2 regions of the Streptomyces rapamycinicus NRRL 5491 genome follow, and region 1 is predicted to be linked to the other one. Evidence: riboswitches for the same ligand, from Rfam matches in the RefSeq annotation. Region 1 holds a riboswitch; the other holds the start of a gene.
What was found. A riboswitch is a leader RNA that binds a small molecule or an ion and turns the genes downstream of it on or off. The one in region 1 is predicted to bind S-adenosylmethionine.
Positions count from the first base shown of each region.

Region 2: another riboswitch for S-adenosylmethionine. It lies ahead of LIV37_RS36135 (aminotransferase class V-fold PLP-dependent enzyme); the one in region 1 lies ahead of thrC (threonine synthase).

Region 1 is NZ_CP085193.1:6,700,048-6,707,598, forward strand. It holds gene LIV37_RS28190 (alpha,alpha-trehalose-phosphate synthase (UDP-forming)) at 1-1,065, opposite strand, end outside; gene LIV37_RS28195 (glucosyl-3-phosphoglycerate synthase) at 1,322-2,269, opposite strand; SAM riboswitch class I at 2,484-2,625, shown strand; gene thrC (threonine synthase) at 2,644-3,936, shown strand; gene LIV37_RS28205 (MoaD/ThiS family protein) at 3,933-4,211, shown strand; gene LIV37_RS28210 (cold-shock protein) at 4,620-4,826, shown strand; gene groL (chaperonin GroEL) at 5,187-6,812, shown strand; gene murQ (N-acetylmuramic acid 6-phosphate etherase) at 7,093-7,551, opposite strand, start outside.
Region 2 is NZ_CP085193.1:8,610,478-8,618,028, forward strand. It holds gene qcrB (cytochrome bc1 complex cytochrome b subunit) at 1-328, shown strand, start outside; gene trpD (anthranilate phosphoribosyltransferase) at 506-1,579, shown strand; SAM riboswitch class IV at 1,755-1,873, shown strand; gene LIV37_RS36135 (aminotransferase class V-fold PLP-dependent enzyme) at 2,078-3,466, shown strand; gene LIV37_RS36140 (Lrp/AsnC ligand binding domain-containing protein) at 4,159-4,440, opposite strand; gene LIV37_RS36145 (rhomboid family intramembrane serine protease) at 4,437-5,171, opposite strand; gene LIV37_RS36150 (hypothetical protein) at 5,325-5,570, shown strand; gene LIV37_RS36155 (NYN domain-containing protein) at 5,588-6,949, shown strand; gene LIV37_RS36160 (C40 family peptidase) at 7,322-7,551, shown strand, end outside.

The DNA.
Region 1 (7,551 bases):
CTGGCGCGAGGGGTAGGCGAAGGCGACGTGCACCACGCGCTCGCGCCACTCGGGGCGGGTCTCCAGCAGCCGCCGGTAGGCCAGCAGCCCGCGCACGATGTTCTTGGACAGCTCGGTACGGTCCACCCGGACGATCGACTTCCGGCCCGGCCCGATCTGCGCCCGCAGAGTGCTCAGCCGTTCGTCCACATCGGCCTCGCGCGACCGCTGCCGCAGGAAGTCCGCGTCCGCGCCCAGGCCGTGGACGCCCAGCCGGGTCTCCCGGCCCTCGAAGCGCACGGCCGTCGCAATGCCGCCACCGCCACCGTCCCCGTCGCCACCGTCCCCGCCGCCACTGCCACCGCCACCGTCGCCGTCCCGGACGATCTCCGCGCCCAGCACCGCCGCGCAGCAGTCGGCGAAGGCGGTGGCCCAGCGCTCGGTGAGGAACGCGGCGCGGTCGCCGCCGAGGATGCCGCGCAGCACCCCCGCCGCGACGTCGTCCGGCAGCAGCCGGTAGTAGTCCGGCGGGGCCCAGGGGGTGTGGGAGAAGTGACCGATCCGCAGGTCGGGGCGGCGCTCGCGGAGCAACGCGGGCACCAGCGCCAGGTGGTAGTCCTGCACCAGGACGACGGCCTCGTCCACCGCCTCCTGGGCGAGCGCGTCCGCGAAGGCCGCGTTATAGCTCTCGTAGGCCGCCCACTGCTCGGCGAACTCCGCGTCGAAGACCGGCTCGACGGGGGTCTGGTAGAGCAGGTGGTGGACGAACCACAGCACCGAATTGGCGACGCCGTTGTACGCGGCGGCGAAGACGTCCGGCGCGATGTCGAGCATCCGCACCTGCTGGCCGCCGGTGTCACCGGGGTTCAGATGGCTGTCCCCGGCCCGCCGGGCCGCCTCGCGGTCGCCCTCGCCGAGCGCCGCGCACACCCACACCCCACCCGACTCGGGGCCGATCGCGCTGAGCCCGGAGACCAGCCCGCCACCGCCGCGCCGGGCGGTGAGCGAGCCGTCCTCGCCCAGGGTGTACGAGACCGGGCCGCGGTTGGACGCGACCAGGATCGGGGCGGTGCGCGGAACTGCCATGTCGCGAGCCTAGCCAGGCGCGGCCCCGCGCAAACGTACGTACGGTTTCTTGCCCCGTAGGTGCTATTCCGGTTCCGGCCACGTAAGCGCCAGGACGCTGTCCCTCCGTGGGGGCCAAGGTTCGGCCCCCGCCGTGGGTGCCGAGCCGCAGCCCGGCGCCATGCCGCGCGTCACGCCATGCCGCCCGTCACGCGTCACGCCATGCCGCGCGTCACGTCGCGCCGTGCCGCGCTGTGCCACGCGTCCCGCCGTGCGTTCACGCCGCGCGGCGCGCCGTGTACTCCGGGATCTCGATCATCGGCGGCCGCTCCTCGGTGTCCACGGGCGTGGTGCGCGGTTCGAAGCCGTTCTCGCCCCGGTCGAACTGGGTCAGCCGCGGCCGCACCAAGTGGCCCCGGGCCAGCCGCAGCTGTGCGGTGCGGTAGATCGCGGCCGCCATCCGGCCGAGCGCCTGCCCGTCCTGGTGGCGGTGTTTGCGCACCCCGATGTCCACCTGGCCGAGCGCGTCGAGCCCCACCGTGTGCAGCGCGTCGACCAGCAGCCCGAGCTCGACGCCGTAGCCGACCGGGAAGGGCAGCCGCTCCAGCAGCGAGCGGCGCGCCGCGTACTCCCCGCCCAGCGGCTGGACGAATCCGGCCAGCTGGGGCCAGTGCAGATTCAGCAGCGGGCGGGCGACCAGCTCGGTGACCCGGCCGCCCTGGCCCGCGACCTCGCCGAGCGGGCGGTCGTACATGCCCTTGACCAGCTCCAGCGTGGGGTCGGTCAGCAGCGGACCGACGATCCCCGAGACAAAGCGCGGTTCGAATTCCCGCAGGTCGGCGTCGATGAAGCAGACGATGTCGCCGCTCGTGGCGAGCAGGGACCGCCACAGCACCTCGCCCTTGCCGGGCAGCGCGGGCAGCCGGGGCAGCAGCGAGTCGCGGGGGACGACGGTGGCGCCCGCCGCCGCGGCGACCTCGGCGGTGCGGTCCGTGGAACCGGAGTCCAGCACCACCAGCTCGTCCACCAGCGGCGTAGCCCCGCCCATCAGCTCACGCCGGATCGTGTCGGCGATCTCACCGACCGTGGCCTCCTCGTTCAGGGCGGGCAGGACCACGCTCACCGTCGTCCCCGCGGCCCGCTTCGCGGCCGGCAGGCGATCCAGCGGACGGTCGTCGGCAGACCAGGAGCGACGCTTCAGCCAGCGCTCCACCTCATCCAGCACCTGTGTGTCTCCCCTGTTGTGATCGGGCCTGTTGTGATCGCTGTGATCCATCTCGCGCATCGGACGGCTAGCTCAACCATCCGGGCCTTCGGTTACAGTCTTGAACAACGCACATGGCCGTCGTATGTCGGGGTCGACCTCGGTGTTTACCGAGGTACCGAGGTACCGACGAGGCCCGTGCCGACAAACGCCCCGGGTCCGCCCGGTGCCATACCGCTCATCCAGAGGGGCAGAGGGAACGGCCCGTTGAAGCCCCGGCAACCCTCCAGCTGATCTCGCATTCCGCAGCGAGGCTCCCAGCTCGGGAAGGTGCCAATTCCGTCTCGTGGCGAAATGCGTCGCGAGGAAGATGAGGAGAAAGGGCCTCGCCATCCATGGCTGTGCAGTCAGTAGAAAGCTCAACCACTTCCTCCGCCTCCGGTGCCTTCGGCCCCGCCGTCGCATTGTCCTGCCGGGAGTGCGGTGAGCGGTTCGAGCTGGGTCCGATCTTCGCGTGCGAGGCCTGTTTCGGGCCCCTCGAGGTCGCGTACGAGCTCCCGGCCGGCGACCCGGAGGGGCTGCGCCGGCGGATCGAAGCCGGCCCGAACAGCATCTGGCGCTACGCCCCGCTGCTGCCCGTCCCGGCGGACGTGGCGGATCTGCCGAGCCTGAACCCCGGCTTCACCCAGCTGGTCAAGGCCGACAACCTCGCCCGTGAGCTCGGCGTCACCGGTGAGCTGCACATCAAGGACGACTCCGGGAACCCGACCCACTCCTTCAAGGACCGGGTCGTCGCCATCGCCGTCCAGGCCGCCCGCACCTTCGGCTTCACCACCCTCTCCTGCTCCTCCACCGGCAACCTCGCCGGCGCGGTGGGCGCCGCGGCCGCCCGTGCGGGCTTCCGCTCCTGCGTCTTCATCCCGCACGACCTGGAGGCGGGCAAGGTCGTCATGGCCGCGGTCTACGGCGGTGAGCTGGTCGGCATCGAGGGCAACTACGACGACGTCAACCGCTTCTGCAGCGAGCTGATCGGCGACCCGGCGGGCGAGGGCTGGGGCTTCGTCAACGTCAATCTGCGGCCGTACTACGGCGAGGGCTCCAAGACCCTGGCGTACGAGATCTGCGAGCAGCTCGGCTGGCGGCTGCCGGACCAGATCGTCGTCCCGATCGCCTCCGGCTCCCAGCTCACCAAGATCGACAAGGGGCTGAAGGAGCTGATCGCGATCGGTCTGGTCGAGGACAGGCCCTACAAGATCTTCGGCGCCCAGGCCGAGGGCTGCTCCCCGGTCTCCGCCGCCTTCAAGGCCGGCCATGACGTCGTCCGGCCGCAGAAGCCGCGGACCATCGCCAAGTCGCTGGCCATCGGCAACCCCGCGGACGGCCCGTACGTCCTGGACATCGCCCGCCGTACGGGCGGCGCGGTGGAGGACGTGAACGACGAGCAGATCGTCGACGCCATCAAGCTGCTGGCCCGCACCGAGGGGATCTTCGCGGAGACCGCGGGCGGCGTGACCGTCGGCGTGACCAAGAAGCTGATCGAGGACGGGTTGCTCGACCCGTCCCTGACCACCGTCGTGCTCAACACCGGCGACGGCCTCAAGACCCTCGACGCGGTGGCCCCCACCACGGGTCCCTCCGCCATCATCCGCCCCACCCTTGACTCGTTCCGAGAGGCTGGACTCGCATGAGCGTCAACGTCCGAATCCCGACCATCCTGCGCACCTACACCGGCGGCCAGGCCGAGGTTTCCGCCGAGGGTGCGACCCTGGCCGAGGTCCTGGCGGACCTGGAGAAGAACCACGCGGGCATCTCGGCCCGCGTTCTGGACGACACCGGCAAGCTCCGCCGCTTCGTGAACGTCTACGTCAACGACGACGACGTCCGCTTCGCCGATGGCCTGGCCACGGCGACCCCGGACGGCGCCGGGATCTCGATCATCCCGGCGGTCGCGGGCGGCTGCTGACCCCGCGTCCCCCTCCTCACCTTTGGCATCGCCCCGTCCGGGGACAACCGGACGGGGCGATTCCGTCTGTGGAATCGCGATACAGTTGGCCGGATTCCCCGACGGCTCCGGGGTCGGAGCCACATATGAGAACTCGTCAAGTTGTGCGTAAAGTGTGAGCGCGAATTGTCGGGTTGGTGTGCTATGTCCGGCCCGGCTTGCCCGAACTTCACATAATTTCTCACTTTTAACCGTTCGGCCGTGCCCAGAATTCTCGTCCGATTGACCTGTTGCAGAGGGCGTTGGGACGGATACATTCAGCGGCGGTCGACGCGTTCCGGCGCACACCCCCCACATCCGGGGGGTGAGGTCTGACCCGGGTCCGCGGAGTGCGGTCCTGCGCAAGGGCCAGCAATAGGGGAGTTAGGAATGGCTCAGGGCACCGTCAAGTGGTTCAACGCGGAGAAGGGGTACGGCTTCATCGCGGTCGACGGTGGTGCGGACGTGTTCGTCCACTACAGCGCGATCCAGATGGACGGGTACCGCACCCTCGAGGAAGGCCAGCGGGTCGAGTTCGAGATCTCGCAGGGTCAGAAGGGCCCGCAGGCCGACATGGTCCGCGTGGCCGTAGGCTGACGCGCCGACGCGACGCAGCTGAAACGAATAAGTCCGTAGGGTCCGTGTCCCGAACAGGATACGGGCCCTTCGGCATGCCTGGTGCCATGGCTCCCCGGGCCCTGCCGCCCCTTCGGGCGCTTGCGCCCACCCGTCGCCCGGCCACCACCCCTTGAGGATGCCCTATGGGCGCTTGCACTCTATAGGTCCGAGTGCTAATCATTGGCGTTAGCACTCTGACGTTGAGAGTGACAGAAGGACCGGGTCGGTGAGGCCCGCCAGGCCGTGCGGGGTAAGGAACCGCGCGGCAGGTAGGCCGTCCGTCGCGGGCGCCAGCGCGGTCCGGAGCAATCCACCCCGTCTCTGGGAGGACCACTTCACATGGCCAAGATCATCGCGTTCGACGAGGAGGCGCGGCGCGGCCTCGAGCGCGGGATGAACCAGCTCGCCGACGCCGTCAAGGTCACCCTCGGCCCCAAGGGCCGTAACGTCGTCCTCGAGAAGAAGTGGGGCGCCCCCACGATCACCAACGATGGTGTGTCCATCGCCAAGGAGATCGAGCTCGAGGACGCGTACGAGAAGATCGGCGCCGAGCTGGTCAAGGAGGTCGCGAAGAAGACGGACGACGTCGCCGGTGACGGCACGACGACCGCGACCGTCCTCGCCCAGGCGCTGGTCAAGGAGGGCCTCCGCAACGTCGCCGCGGGCGCCAACCCGATGGCGCTCAAGCGCGGTATCGAGAAGGCCGTCGAGGCCGTCTCCGCCCAGCTGCTCGAGCAGGCCAAGGATGTGGAGACCAAGGAGCAGATCGCCTCCACCGCCTCCATCTCCGCCGCCGACACCCAGATCGGTGAGCTCATCGCCGAGGCGATGGACAAGGTCGGCAAGGAAGGTGTCATCACCGTCGAGGAGTCGCAGACCTTCGGGCTCGAGCTCGAGCTCACCGAGGGCATGCGCTTCGACAAGGGCTACATCTCCCCGTACTTCGCGACGGACATGGAGCGTATGGAGGCGTCGCTCGACGACCCGTACATCCTGATCGTCAACTCCAAGATCAGCAGCGTGAAGGACCTCCTCCCGCTGCTCGAGAAGGTCATGCAGTCGGGCAAGCCGCTGCTGATCATCGCCGAGGACGTCGAGGGCGAGGCCCTGGCGACCCTGGTCGTCAACAAGATCCGTGGCACCTTCAAGTCCGTCGCCGTCAAGGCCCCGGGCTTCGGTGACCGCCGTAAGGCCATGCTCGGTGACATCGCCATCCTTACCGGTGGCACCGTCATCTCCGAGGAGGTCGGCCTCAAGCTGGAGAACGCCGGTCTCGACCTGCTCGGCCGTGCCCGCAAGATCACGGTCACCAAGGACGAGACCACGATCGTGGACGGCGCCGGCGACACCGAGCAGGTGCAGGGCCGCGTCAACCAGATCCGCGCCGAGATCGAGTCCTCGGACTCGGACTACGACCGCGAGAAGCTCCAGGAGCGCCTGGCGAAGCTGGCCGGCGGCGTGGCCGTCATCAAGGCCGGTGCCGCCACCGAGGTCGAGCTCAAGGAGCGCAAGCACCGCATCGAGGACGCGGTGCGCAACGCCAAGGCCGCCGTCGAGGAGGGCATCGTCGCCGGTGGTGGCGTGGCCCTGCTCCAGACCGTCTCGGTCTTCGAGAAGCTGGAGCTCGAGGGCGACGAGGCCACCGGTGCCCAGGCCGTGCGCCTGGCCCTGGAGGCCCCGCTGAAGCAGATCGCGGTCAACGCCGGTCTCGAGGGCGGCGTCGTGGTCGAGAAGGTGCGCAACCTGACCCCGGGTCACGGCCTCAACGCCGCGACCGGTGAGTACGTGGACCTGATCGCCGAGGGCATCATCGACCCGGCCAAGGTCACGCGCTCCGCGCTGCAGAACGCCGCGTCGATCGCCGCGCTGTTCCTCACCACCGAGGCCGTCATCGCCGACAAGCCGGAGAAGGCCGCCCCGGCGGGCGCTCCGGGCGGCATGCCGGGCGGTGACATGGACTTCTGATCGATTCGGCGCGTTCGTTCGCCGGTCGGTCCGTACCGTCCAAACGTCGGGGCGGCACCCTCTCCCAGGGGTGCCGCCCCGACGGCGTATGCGGGTGCGGGTGCGTGCGGGTCCGTGCGGGTGCGGGTGCGTACGGGTGCGTGCGGGTGCGGGTGTGGGTCCGTGCGGGTGCGTGCGGGTGCGGGTGTGGGTCCGTGCGGGTGCGTGCGGGTGCGGGTGCGTGCGGGTGCGGGTCCGCGCGGATGCGGGGTCCGTGCGTATCCGGGAACCAGTCCCGGGCTCACCCCGTGGCCGACTCCAGGGCGGCGCGCAGATGGCCGTGTGTCTCGGCGAGGAGCTTCTCGGCGGTCGGGGCGTCGACCCCGCCCAGGATGGTGAGGATCGCGTTCTTCACCTCGCCGTCCGTGGCCGCCAGCGCGCTCTCGATCCGCTCGTCGGAGGCGCCGGTCGCCAGGAAGACGATCCTCCGCGAACGGGCGCGCAGCTTGTCGTTGGAGGCGCGCACATCGACCATCAGGTTCCCGAAGGTCTTGCCCAGCCGGATCATGGTGATGGTCGAGATCATGTTGAGCACCAGCTTCTGGGCCGTGCCCGCCTTCAGCCGGGTCGAGCCGGTGAGCAGCTCCGGCCCCACGATGATCTCGATGCCGTGGTCGGCCGCCTCGGCGAGCGCCGACCCGGAGTTGCAGGACAGCCCTACGGTGAGCGCGCCGCGTCGCCGGGCGTGCTCGACCGCGCC
Region 2 (7,551 bases), 1.9 Mb from region 1:
GGTCTGCCTCGGCCTCCAGCGGCGCGACAAGGACAAGGTGCTGCACGGCCGCGAGACCGGCATCATCAAGCGGCTGCCGCACGGTGAGTTCATCGAGGTCCACGAGCCGCTCTCGCAGGAGCAGCTGCACACGCTCACCCAGCACGACCAGCCCGAGCCCTACGAGATCGGCCCGGAGGTCGACGAGAACGGGGTCAAGCGGAAGATAAAGCGTTCCCAGAAGCTCCGTTCGAAGCTCTCCAAGGGCTACTACGGCGGGGACAACGTCATTCCGAAGCCGACCCGCGAGGAGCACCACGAGATCACCAGCGGCCACGGCCACCACTGATCTCCCGGTACCTCCGCAGCGACCGGTTTCTTCATACAGCTACGCCACAGACCAGGGCCCCGGCCCGGACCACACGGTCCGGCCGGGGCCCCGGCCGTGCGGCCGATAGGCTTGCGACGGGCCGCTGAAGTGCGCGGACCCCTTCCCTGCCCACCCCCACGGATCCAGGAGCGGACCATGGACGTTGTGACCCCCGCCGGAGGCGACAGCACCGCGACGGCCCGCACCTGGCCGGACGTACTGAGCTCGCTGATCGCCGGCCGGGACCTCGATGCCGACGACACCGCCTGGGCCATGGACCGGATCATGCGGGGCGAGGCCACCGACGCCCAGATCGCCGGTTTCGCGATCGCGCTGCGTGCCAAGGGCGAGACGGTCTCCGAGGTGGCCGGTCTGGTGCGGGCCATGTACGAGCACGCCCGGGTGATCGAGGTGCCCGGGGCGACCGTGGACATCGTGGGCACCGGCGGCGACCGCGCCAGGACCGTCAACATCTCCACCATGTCCGCGCTGGTCGTCGCCGGTACCGGCGCACGGGTGGTCAAGCACGGCAACCGCGCCGCGTCCTCCGCCAGCGGCGCCTCCGACGTGCTGGAGAAGCTCGGCGTCAACCTGGACATCACCCCCGAGCGGGTGGTCGAGGTCGCCGAGGAGGCCGGGATCACCTTCTGCTTCGCGGTGAAGTTCCACCCCTCGCTGCGGCATGTCGCCTCGGCCCGCCGCGAACTGGGCGTCGCCACCCCGTTCAACCTGCTCGGCCCGCTGACCAACCCGGCGAAGGTCACCTGCCAGGCGACCGGGGTCGCCGACGCCCGTATGGCGCCCATCATCGCAGGGGTGCTGGCCGAGCGGGGCTCCTCCGCGCTGGTCGTCCGGGGCGACGACGGGCTGGACGAACTCACCGTGACCACGACCTCCCAGGTGTGGGAGGTCCGGGACGGCGCCGTGCGCCAGGAGACGTTCGACCCCCGGGACGTGGGCGTCGAACGGGCCCCCGTGGAGGCCCTGCGCGGCGCGGACGCCTCGTACAACGCCGATGTGGCACGTCGGCTGCTGGCGGGCGAGCGGGGCCCGGTCCGGGACGCGGTGCTGCTGAACTCGGCGGCGGCGCTGGTGGCGCTCGAACCGGACCCGGGGGACAAGCCCCTGACGGACCGGATCGGGGCGGGTGCGGCGCGGGCCGCCGAGTCGATCGACTCGGGCGCGGCGCGCGACGTCCTGGAGCGGTGGGTCCGGGCCACCCACGCCTAGGCGGTCCGGCGGGTCTTGGCGGCTGGGGCTCCGCCCCTTGACCCCTGGGGTTCTGAGGTCTGGCAGCCCTTGCCACGCCGGACGCCCCTGCGCGGGCCCCTTACGGTGCCCATGGTCTGTCCGGGATGCGGACAGACCATGGGCACCGGCGTCTGACATGGCATACTCCTGCCCAGGTCACGAGCGACAGCGACTACGGCCCCGGCCCGCTGTCCGGCAACCCTCCGTCCGTGGCGGGGTGCCCCGGGTGATGACCAGGCCGCCAGGCAGCGAGGCCGGCGGCAAGCGCGGACCCCTCGCACTAGGGGTCCTGGTGGTCGAGGGAGTTCTTCCGTGATGCAGCGAATGCGCTAGGGCCGAGCGGCCCGTCTCTCCTCCATGTGCTCCGCGCGGTGCGGCCGTGCGTCGAGCGATTTCCCGCGCCCTTTTTCGGCCGGCTCGCCGCCGCCGTTTCCGTGCGCGTCACGCATTCCTTCGACCCCCTCGGGAGACTTCGCCATGTCCGCGCGCCCCGCTGCCACCACCGCCACCTCTTCCTCTTCCGCCACCGCCTGTGAGCCGCTGCCCGTGCTGGGCGACGATGTCCTGGTCCCCCTGGTCACCGGCGGTGAGGTGAGCTACGCGGCGCTCGACTACGCCGCCAGCGCCCCCGCGCTGCGGCGGGTCTGGGACGACATCGCCGCGTACGCGCCCTACTACGGCAGCGTGCACCGCGGGGCGGGCTACCTCTCGCAGCTGTCCACCGACCTCTTCGAGAACAGCCGTAAGGACGTCGCCGCCTTCCTGGGCTGCCGCGAGGACGACCAGGTCGTCTTCACCCGCTCCACCACCGATTCGCTCAACCTCCTGGCCGCCGTGGCGCCCCTGGGCACCGAGGTCTTCGTCTTCGAGACCGAGCACCACGCCTCGCTGCTGCCGTGGGAGCAGCGGGAGGACATCACCGTCCGCTACCTCAGCGCCCCGCGCTCCCCGCGGCAGGCGGTGCAGACGCTGGAGAAGGCGCTCGCGGGGCGCGCCGGGGGCCCGGCGCTGGTGTGCGTGACCGGCGCGTCCAATGTGACCGGCGAACTGTGGCCGGTGCGGGAGCTGGCAGAGGCCGCGCACGCCCACGGCGCCCGTATCGTCCTGGACGCCGCGCAGCTGGCCCCGCACCATCCCGTGGACATCGCCGGGGCGGACGTCGACTGGGTGGCCTTCTCCGGACACAAGCTGTACGCGCCCTTCGGGGCCGGAGTGCTGGCCGGGCGGGCGGACTGGCTGCGCGAGGCCCGGCCGTATCTCGCGGGCGGCGGCGCCAGCCGTAAGGTCACCCGCAGGGACGACGGCGGCGTCGACGTCGAGTGGCACACCACCGCCGCCCGGCACGAGGCGGGCTCGCCGAACGTCATCGGCGTCTACGCGATCGCGTCGGCCTGCAAGGCGCTGACCGAGGCCGGTTTCGAGGGCCTGGTCGCCCGTGAGCGGCAGCTGATCGAGAAGGTGCGGACGGGGCTCGCCGAGGTGCCCGAGGTGCGGGTGCTCTCGCTGTTCGGCGACGACGCGCCCCGGGTCGGCGTGCTGTCGTTCGTGGTGGAGGGGTGGAACAGCTCCCACTTCGCGGCGGCGCTCTCCGCGGAGTACGGCATCGGCGTACGCGACGGGCTGTTCTGCGCCCATCCGCTGGTCCGCACCCTGCTGGACAGCGAGCCCGACGAGCCGGGCGAGTGCGGCGCGCCCGAGGCCGCGCCGGGGGAGCGGTCGCTGAACGCGATCCGGGTCAGCTTCGGGGCGGGCACGCCCGACGAGCATGTGGAGCGTTTCGTGGGCGCCGTGAAGGAACTGGTGCGCGACGGCGCCCGCTGGAACTACCGCACTGAGGACGGCCGCTGCGTCCCGGACCGCGGCTGAGCCCGTTTGGCCCAGCAGCCCGGCGCGCGCCGGGCCCTGCCGGGGCCCTTTCCCCTCCCTGCCCCTCCTCGCAACCAGGGGCTCCGCCCCTGGACCCCAGGAGACCGACGAGCCGACCGCCGCCGCCGTGAACACCTGCACCGGCGAGCCGGTCGCGGGTGGCGCGGCGGATGACCGGGCGCGTCCGGGCGTCCGGCCGGGGTCTGGGGCGGAGTCCCGGTCTCGCTTCGTTCCTGGACCCGGGGGTCGATGAGCCGACCGCGGCCGCGATCAGCTGACCGGCCAGGGTGCCGACCGCGTCACCTGTGAGGCGGTGGTCGAGTGGCCGGCCGGTGAGCGGGGCCAGGGGGTCCGTGGGGCGGGTAGTGAGGGCGTGAATACCTGCACCGGCGGGCTGGCCGCGTCGCCGCGCCGACGCGGCGGATGACTGGGCGGACGCCCGCGCGCTTCCGGGTTGTCCGGCCGGGGTCTGGGGGAGCGCCGGTTTCGCGTCGCCCCTGGGTTTCGGGGGTGACGAGGCGGCCGTCGTCGTGAGCGCTTGCGGCGGTGGGTTGATCGCGGTCGGCGGGCCGACGGGGCGGATGGCCGGGCGGGCCTTCGCGCGCGTCCGGGGTCTGGGGTGGAACCCCAGTTGCGGGAAGGGGCGGGAGGGGAATGGCCCGCCGCAGGCGTCACGAGCCGCCAGACACCCTCTAGCCGTCCAGGCCGATCGCGAACGCCGCCTCCAGGTCGTGCTGCGAGTACGTCCGGAAGGCGATGTGGGTCTCGGTCGAGGCGACCCCCGGCAGCTTGCTGATCTGGCCCGTGATGATGTCCGCGAGGTCGTCGTGCCGTGCCACCCGCACCATCGCGATCAGATCGTGCGCGCCGGTGACCGAGTAGACCTCGCTCACACCCTCCAGCGCGGCGATCTTCTCGGCGGTCTCCGGGATCTGGTCCACGTTGGTCTTGATGAGCACGATCGAAGTGATCACGGCTGGCTTTCTCCCTCACTGGGCCTGGCTGCGCCGCCCACTCTAGCCGTCCGCCCGAACCGGGCCCACGCGTAGAGAAAGCCGAGCGTGAAGCCCACGAGATGGGCGAGATAGGCGACGCCGGGGCGGTCGTCGGCCTGCCGGGCGGCCAGCCACTGGAGGGCCACCCAGAAGATCAGCACGGCCCAGGCCGGAAAGCGCAGCGGGAGGAAGAGCAGGAACGGGAAGAGGCTGGTCACCCGGGCGCGGGGGAACAGCCACAGAAAGGCGCCGAGCACCCCGGAGATGGCCCCGGAGGCGCCCACCAGGGACTGGGCCGAGTCGGCGTGCGCGGCGGCGTAGCCGAGGAGTGCCAGATAGCCGGTGGCGAGGTAGAAGACGGCGAACTGGAAACGGCCCATCCGTTCCTCGGTCATCGCGCCGAAGACATAGAGGAACAGCATGTTGCCGAGCAGGTGCAGCCAGTTGCCGTGCACGAACAGCGCGGTCAGCGGCGCGAGCGGCTGATCGGGGTCGCCGCTCCACAGGGCGCTGGGCACCACCCCCCAGCGCTCGAAGTAGGTGGACTGGGCCTCCACCAGCCGCCCGCCCGAGCCATAGCCGGGGTTGAGCCCCGAGGCCGGTCCGAGGACGAAGATCAGGCAGCAGCTGACGATCAGGCCGTACGTCATCCAGGGGCGGCCGGGCCCCGCCATCCAGGGGCGGTGGCGCCCCGACGACGTCTCGATCATGGGCAGATCATTCCGTACCGGGCGCAACCTCCACAGAGCGCCTCGCCGCGCTGCGCCGGGTCGTGGCAGCGGACCGGGCCCGGCGCGGGCCAGGGCTCAGGCCGTAGGGTTACAGGACGCCGCCGACGAGCCGAGAAGCGAGGATCCGCAACCATGGCCGTGCCACTGCCGACCACCCAGACCCGCTGGCGTTGCACACTGTGCGGCAATCTCACCCGGTTCGATGTGACCCGCTCGACCAGAGCCGTGGAGTATGTGCACCTCGACTTGGCGGGGGAACCCAGAGTCGAGGAACGCGAGGTGCTCAGTGAGACCATTGAGTCAGTGCGTTGTCGCTGGTGCAACGCGGTCGACCAGGTAGAACTCGTGGATCGTCCGAGCACCGGCCAGAGCGCCTGAGAACGGAGCGGTGACAGGTGGTGGAGCGGACCGGTGACCCCGGGGCGGCCGGTGACGCCGAGGGCGTCCCCGAGGCGCTGGACCGCCCCCTGCCGGAAGGGGTGCGACGGCGCGTGGTGGCGCTGGTCGCGGACGCCTTCGGCGGTCTGACGGTCACCGAGCTGCCCACCCAGCTGCGGCAGTACGCCCGGTTCACCCCGACCCGCCGCGCCAAGTTCGCGGGCAACGCGATGGCCGCCGCGGTGGAGAGCGACCCCGTCTTCCGGCAGCGGATCGCGGGACGGCTGCGGGAGACCCAACGGGAGCTGGCCGAGGCGATCGAGGGCGGTTCGCCGCCCGCCGCGGCCGATCCGGTGGATGTCGCGGCGGTGGCGTATGTGCTGCGCCCGGTGGGCTGGGTCAAGCTGGTCGAGGCGGCGGGCGAGGAGGCCCAGCGGGCCTCCGCCGAGCGGGCCGGTGAGGAGGCGGCGCGCGAGCTCCAGCGGCTGCGCGACGAGCTCGCCGAGGCCAAGGCGGCCACCCGGCACGAGACGGAGCGGACGCGCACCGAGCTGGAGTCGGCCCGCAAGGAGAACGACGTGCTCCAGCGCAAGCTGCGCAGCGCGCAGAGCGATGTGAAGCGGGGCGCGGCCGCGCTGCGCAAGATCGAGGCGGAGCTGGACTCCGTACGGTCGGAGGCGGCGGCCCGTCAGGCCACCGCGGACAGCGAGGCACGGCGGCTGCGGGCCCGGCTCGCGGAGGCGGAGTCGGCGCTGGAGGCCAGCCGGCGGGCGGTGCGCGAGGGGCGCAGCGTGGAGGACATGCGGCTGCGGCTGCTGCTGGACACGGTGCTGGACGCGGCGCAGGGGCTGCGGCGCGAACTGGCCCTGCCGCCCGCGTCGATGCGCCCGGCGGACACGGTGGACGCCGTGGAGCCGGGGAAGATGACGCCGAAGGACATAGCGACCAGGGCGCTGTCGGAGATGGACCCGGCGCTGCTGGACCAGCTGCTCGCGCTGCCCCAGGCGCATCTGGTGGTGGACGGCTACAACGTCACCAAGACCGGCTATCCCACGATGCCGTTGGAGAAGCAGCGGCTGCGGCTGCTGGGCGGTCTTGCGGTGCTCGCGGCCCAGACGGGCGCGGAGATGACCTGTGTCTTCGACGGGGCGGAGCTGGCCGCTCCGGTGCTGCTCGCGCCGCCGCGCGGGGTGCGGGTGCTGTTCAGCAAGCCGGGTGTGACGGCCGACGAGTTGATCCGGCAGCTGGTGCGGGCCGAGCCGCCGGGCCGTCCGGTGGTGGTGGTGTCCACCGACCGCGAGGTGGCCGACGGGGTGGCGCGCGCCGGAGCGCGCCCCGTGGCATCGGCGTTGCTGCTGAAGCGACTTGCCCGTTCCTGAGCCGTCATGGCCCGGTCGTCCCTCCCTGCGCCCCGGTTGCCCCGTTTCTCCGTTCCACGGCCGAAGTGCCCGAATCACTTCGAATGGCTTCACAAGTCTGACCCGGGGCACTTGTGGTGTCAGCGGAGCGTCATCGACCATCACTGCCTGTACGATATTTGTAAAAGATGCGCTCGCGGACCGACTTTTTTGCCGTCGGGATTTGAACGGATCACGGCGGGGTCACTATCGTCAGCTCGAACCTTCGCGCGGTTGATCACCCATCCGGGGTGACAGCGGAGGTACCGCCGAGTCCGCGCCCTGTCGCGGAGCCGGGGCTTCACAACCCCCCAACTCCCGGTAGGCGGCTGGAGGAAGAAGGAGCTCGCCTTCGTGGCGTCCCACCGTCGACCCAAGCAGCCGAGCCGCACTCGGGTAACCGTCCTCACCGCGACCGCGGCAGCCGCCGTCGCTCTCACGTCCCAGGCCGCCCAGGCCGCTCCGAAGCAGGACAAGAAGGACGTCAAGGAGCAGGTCGACAAGCTCTACGAAGAGGCGGAGCAGGCGACCGAGAAGTACAACGGCGCCAAGGAGAAGCAGCAGAAGCTGGAGAAGCAGGTCGG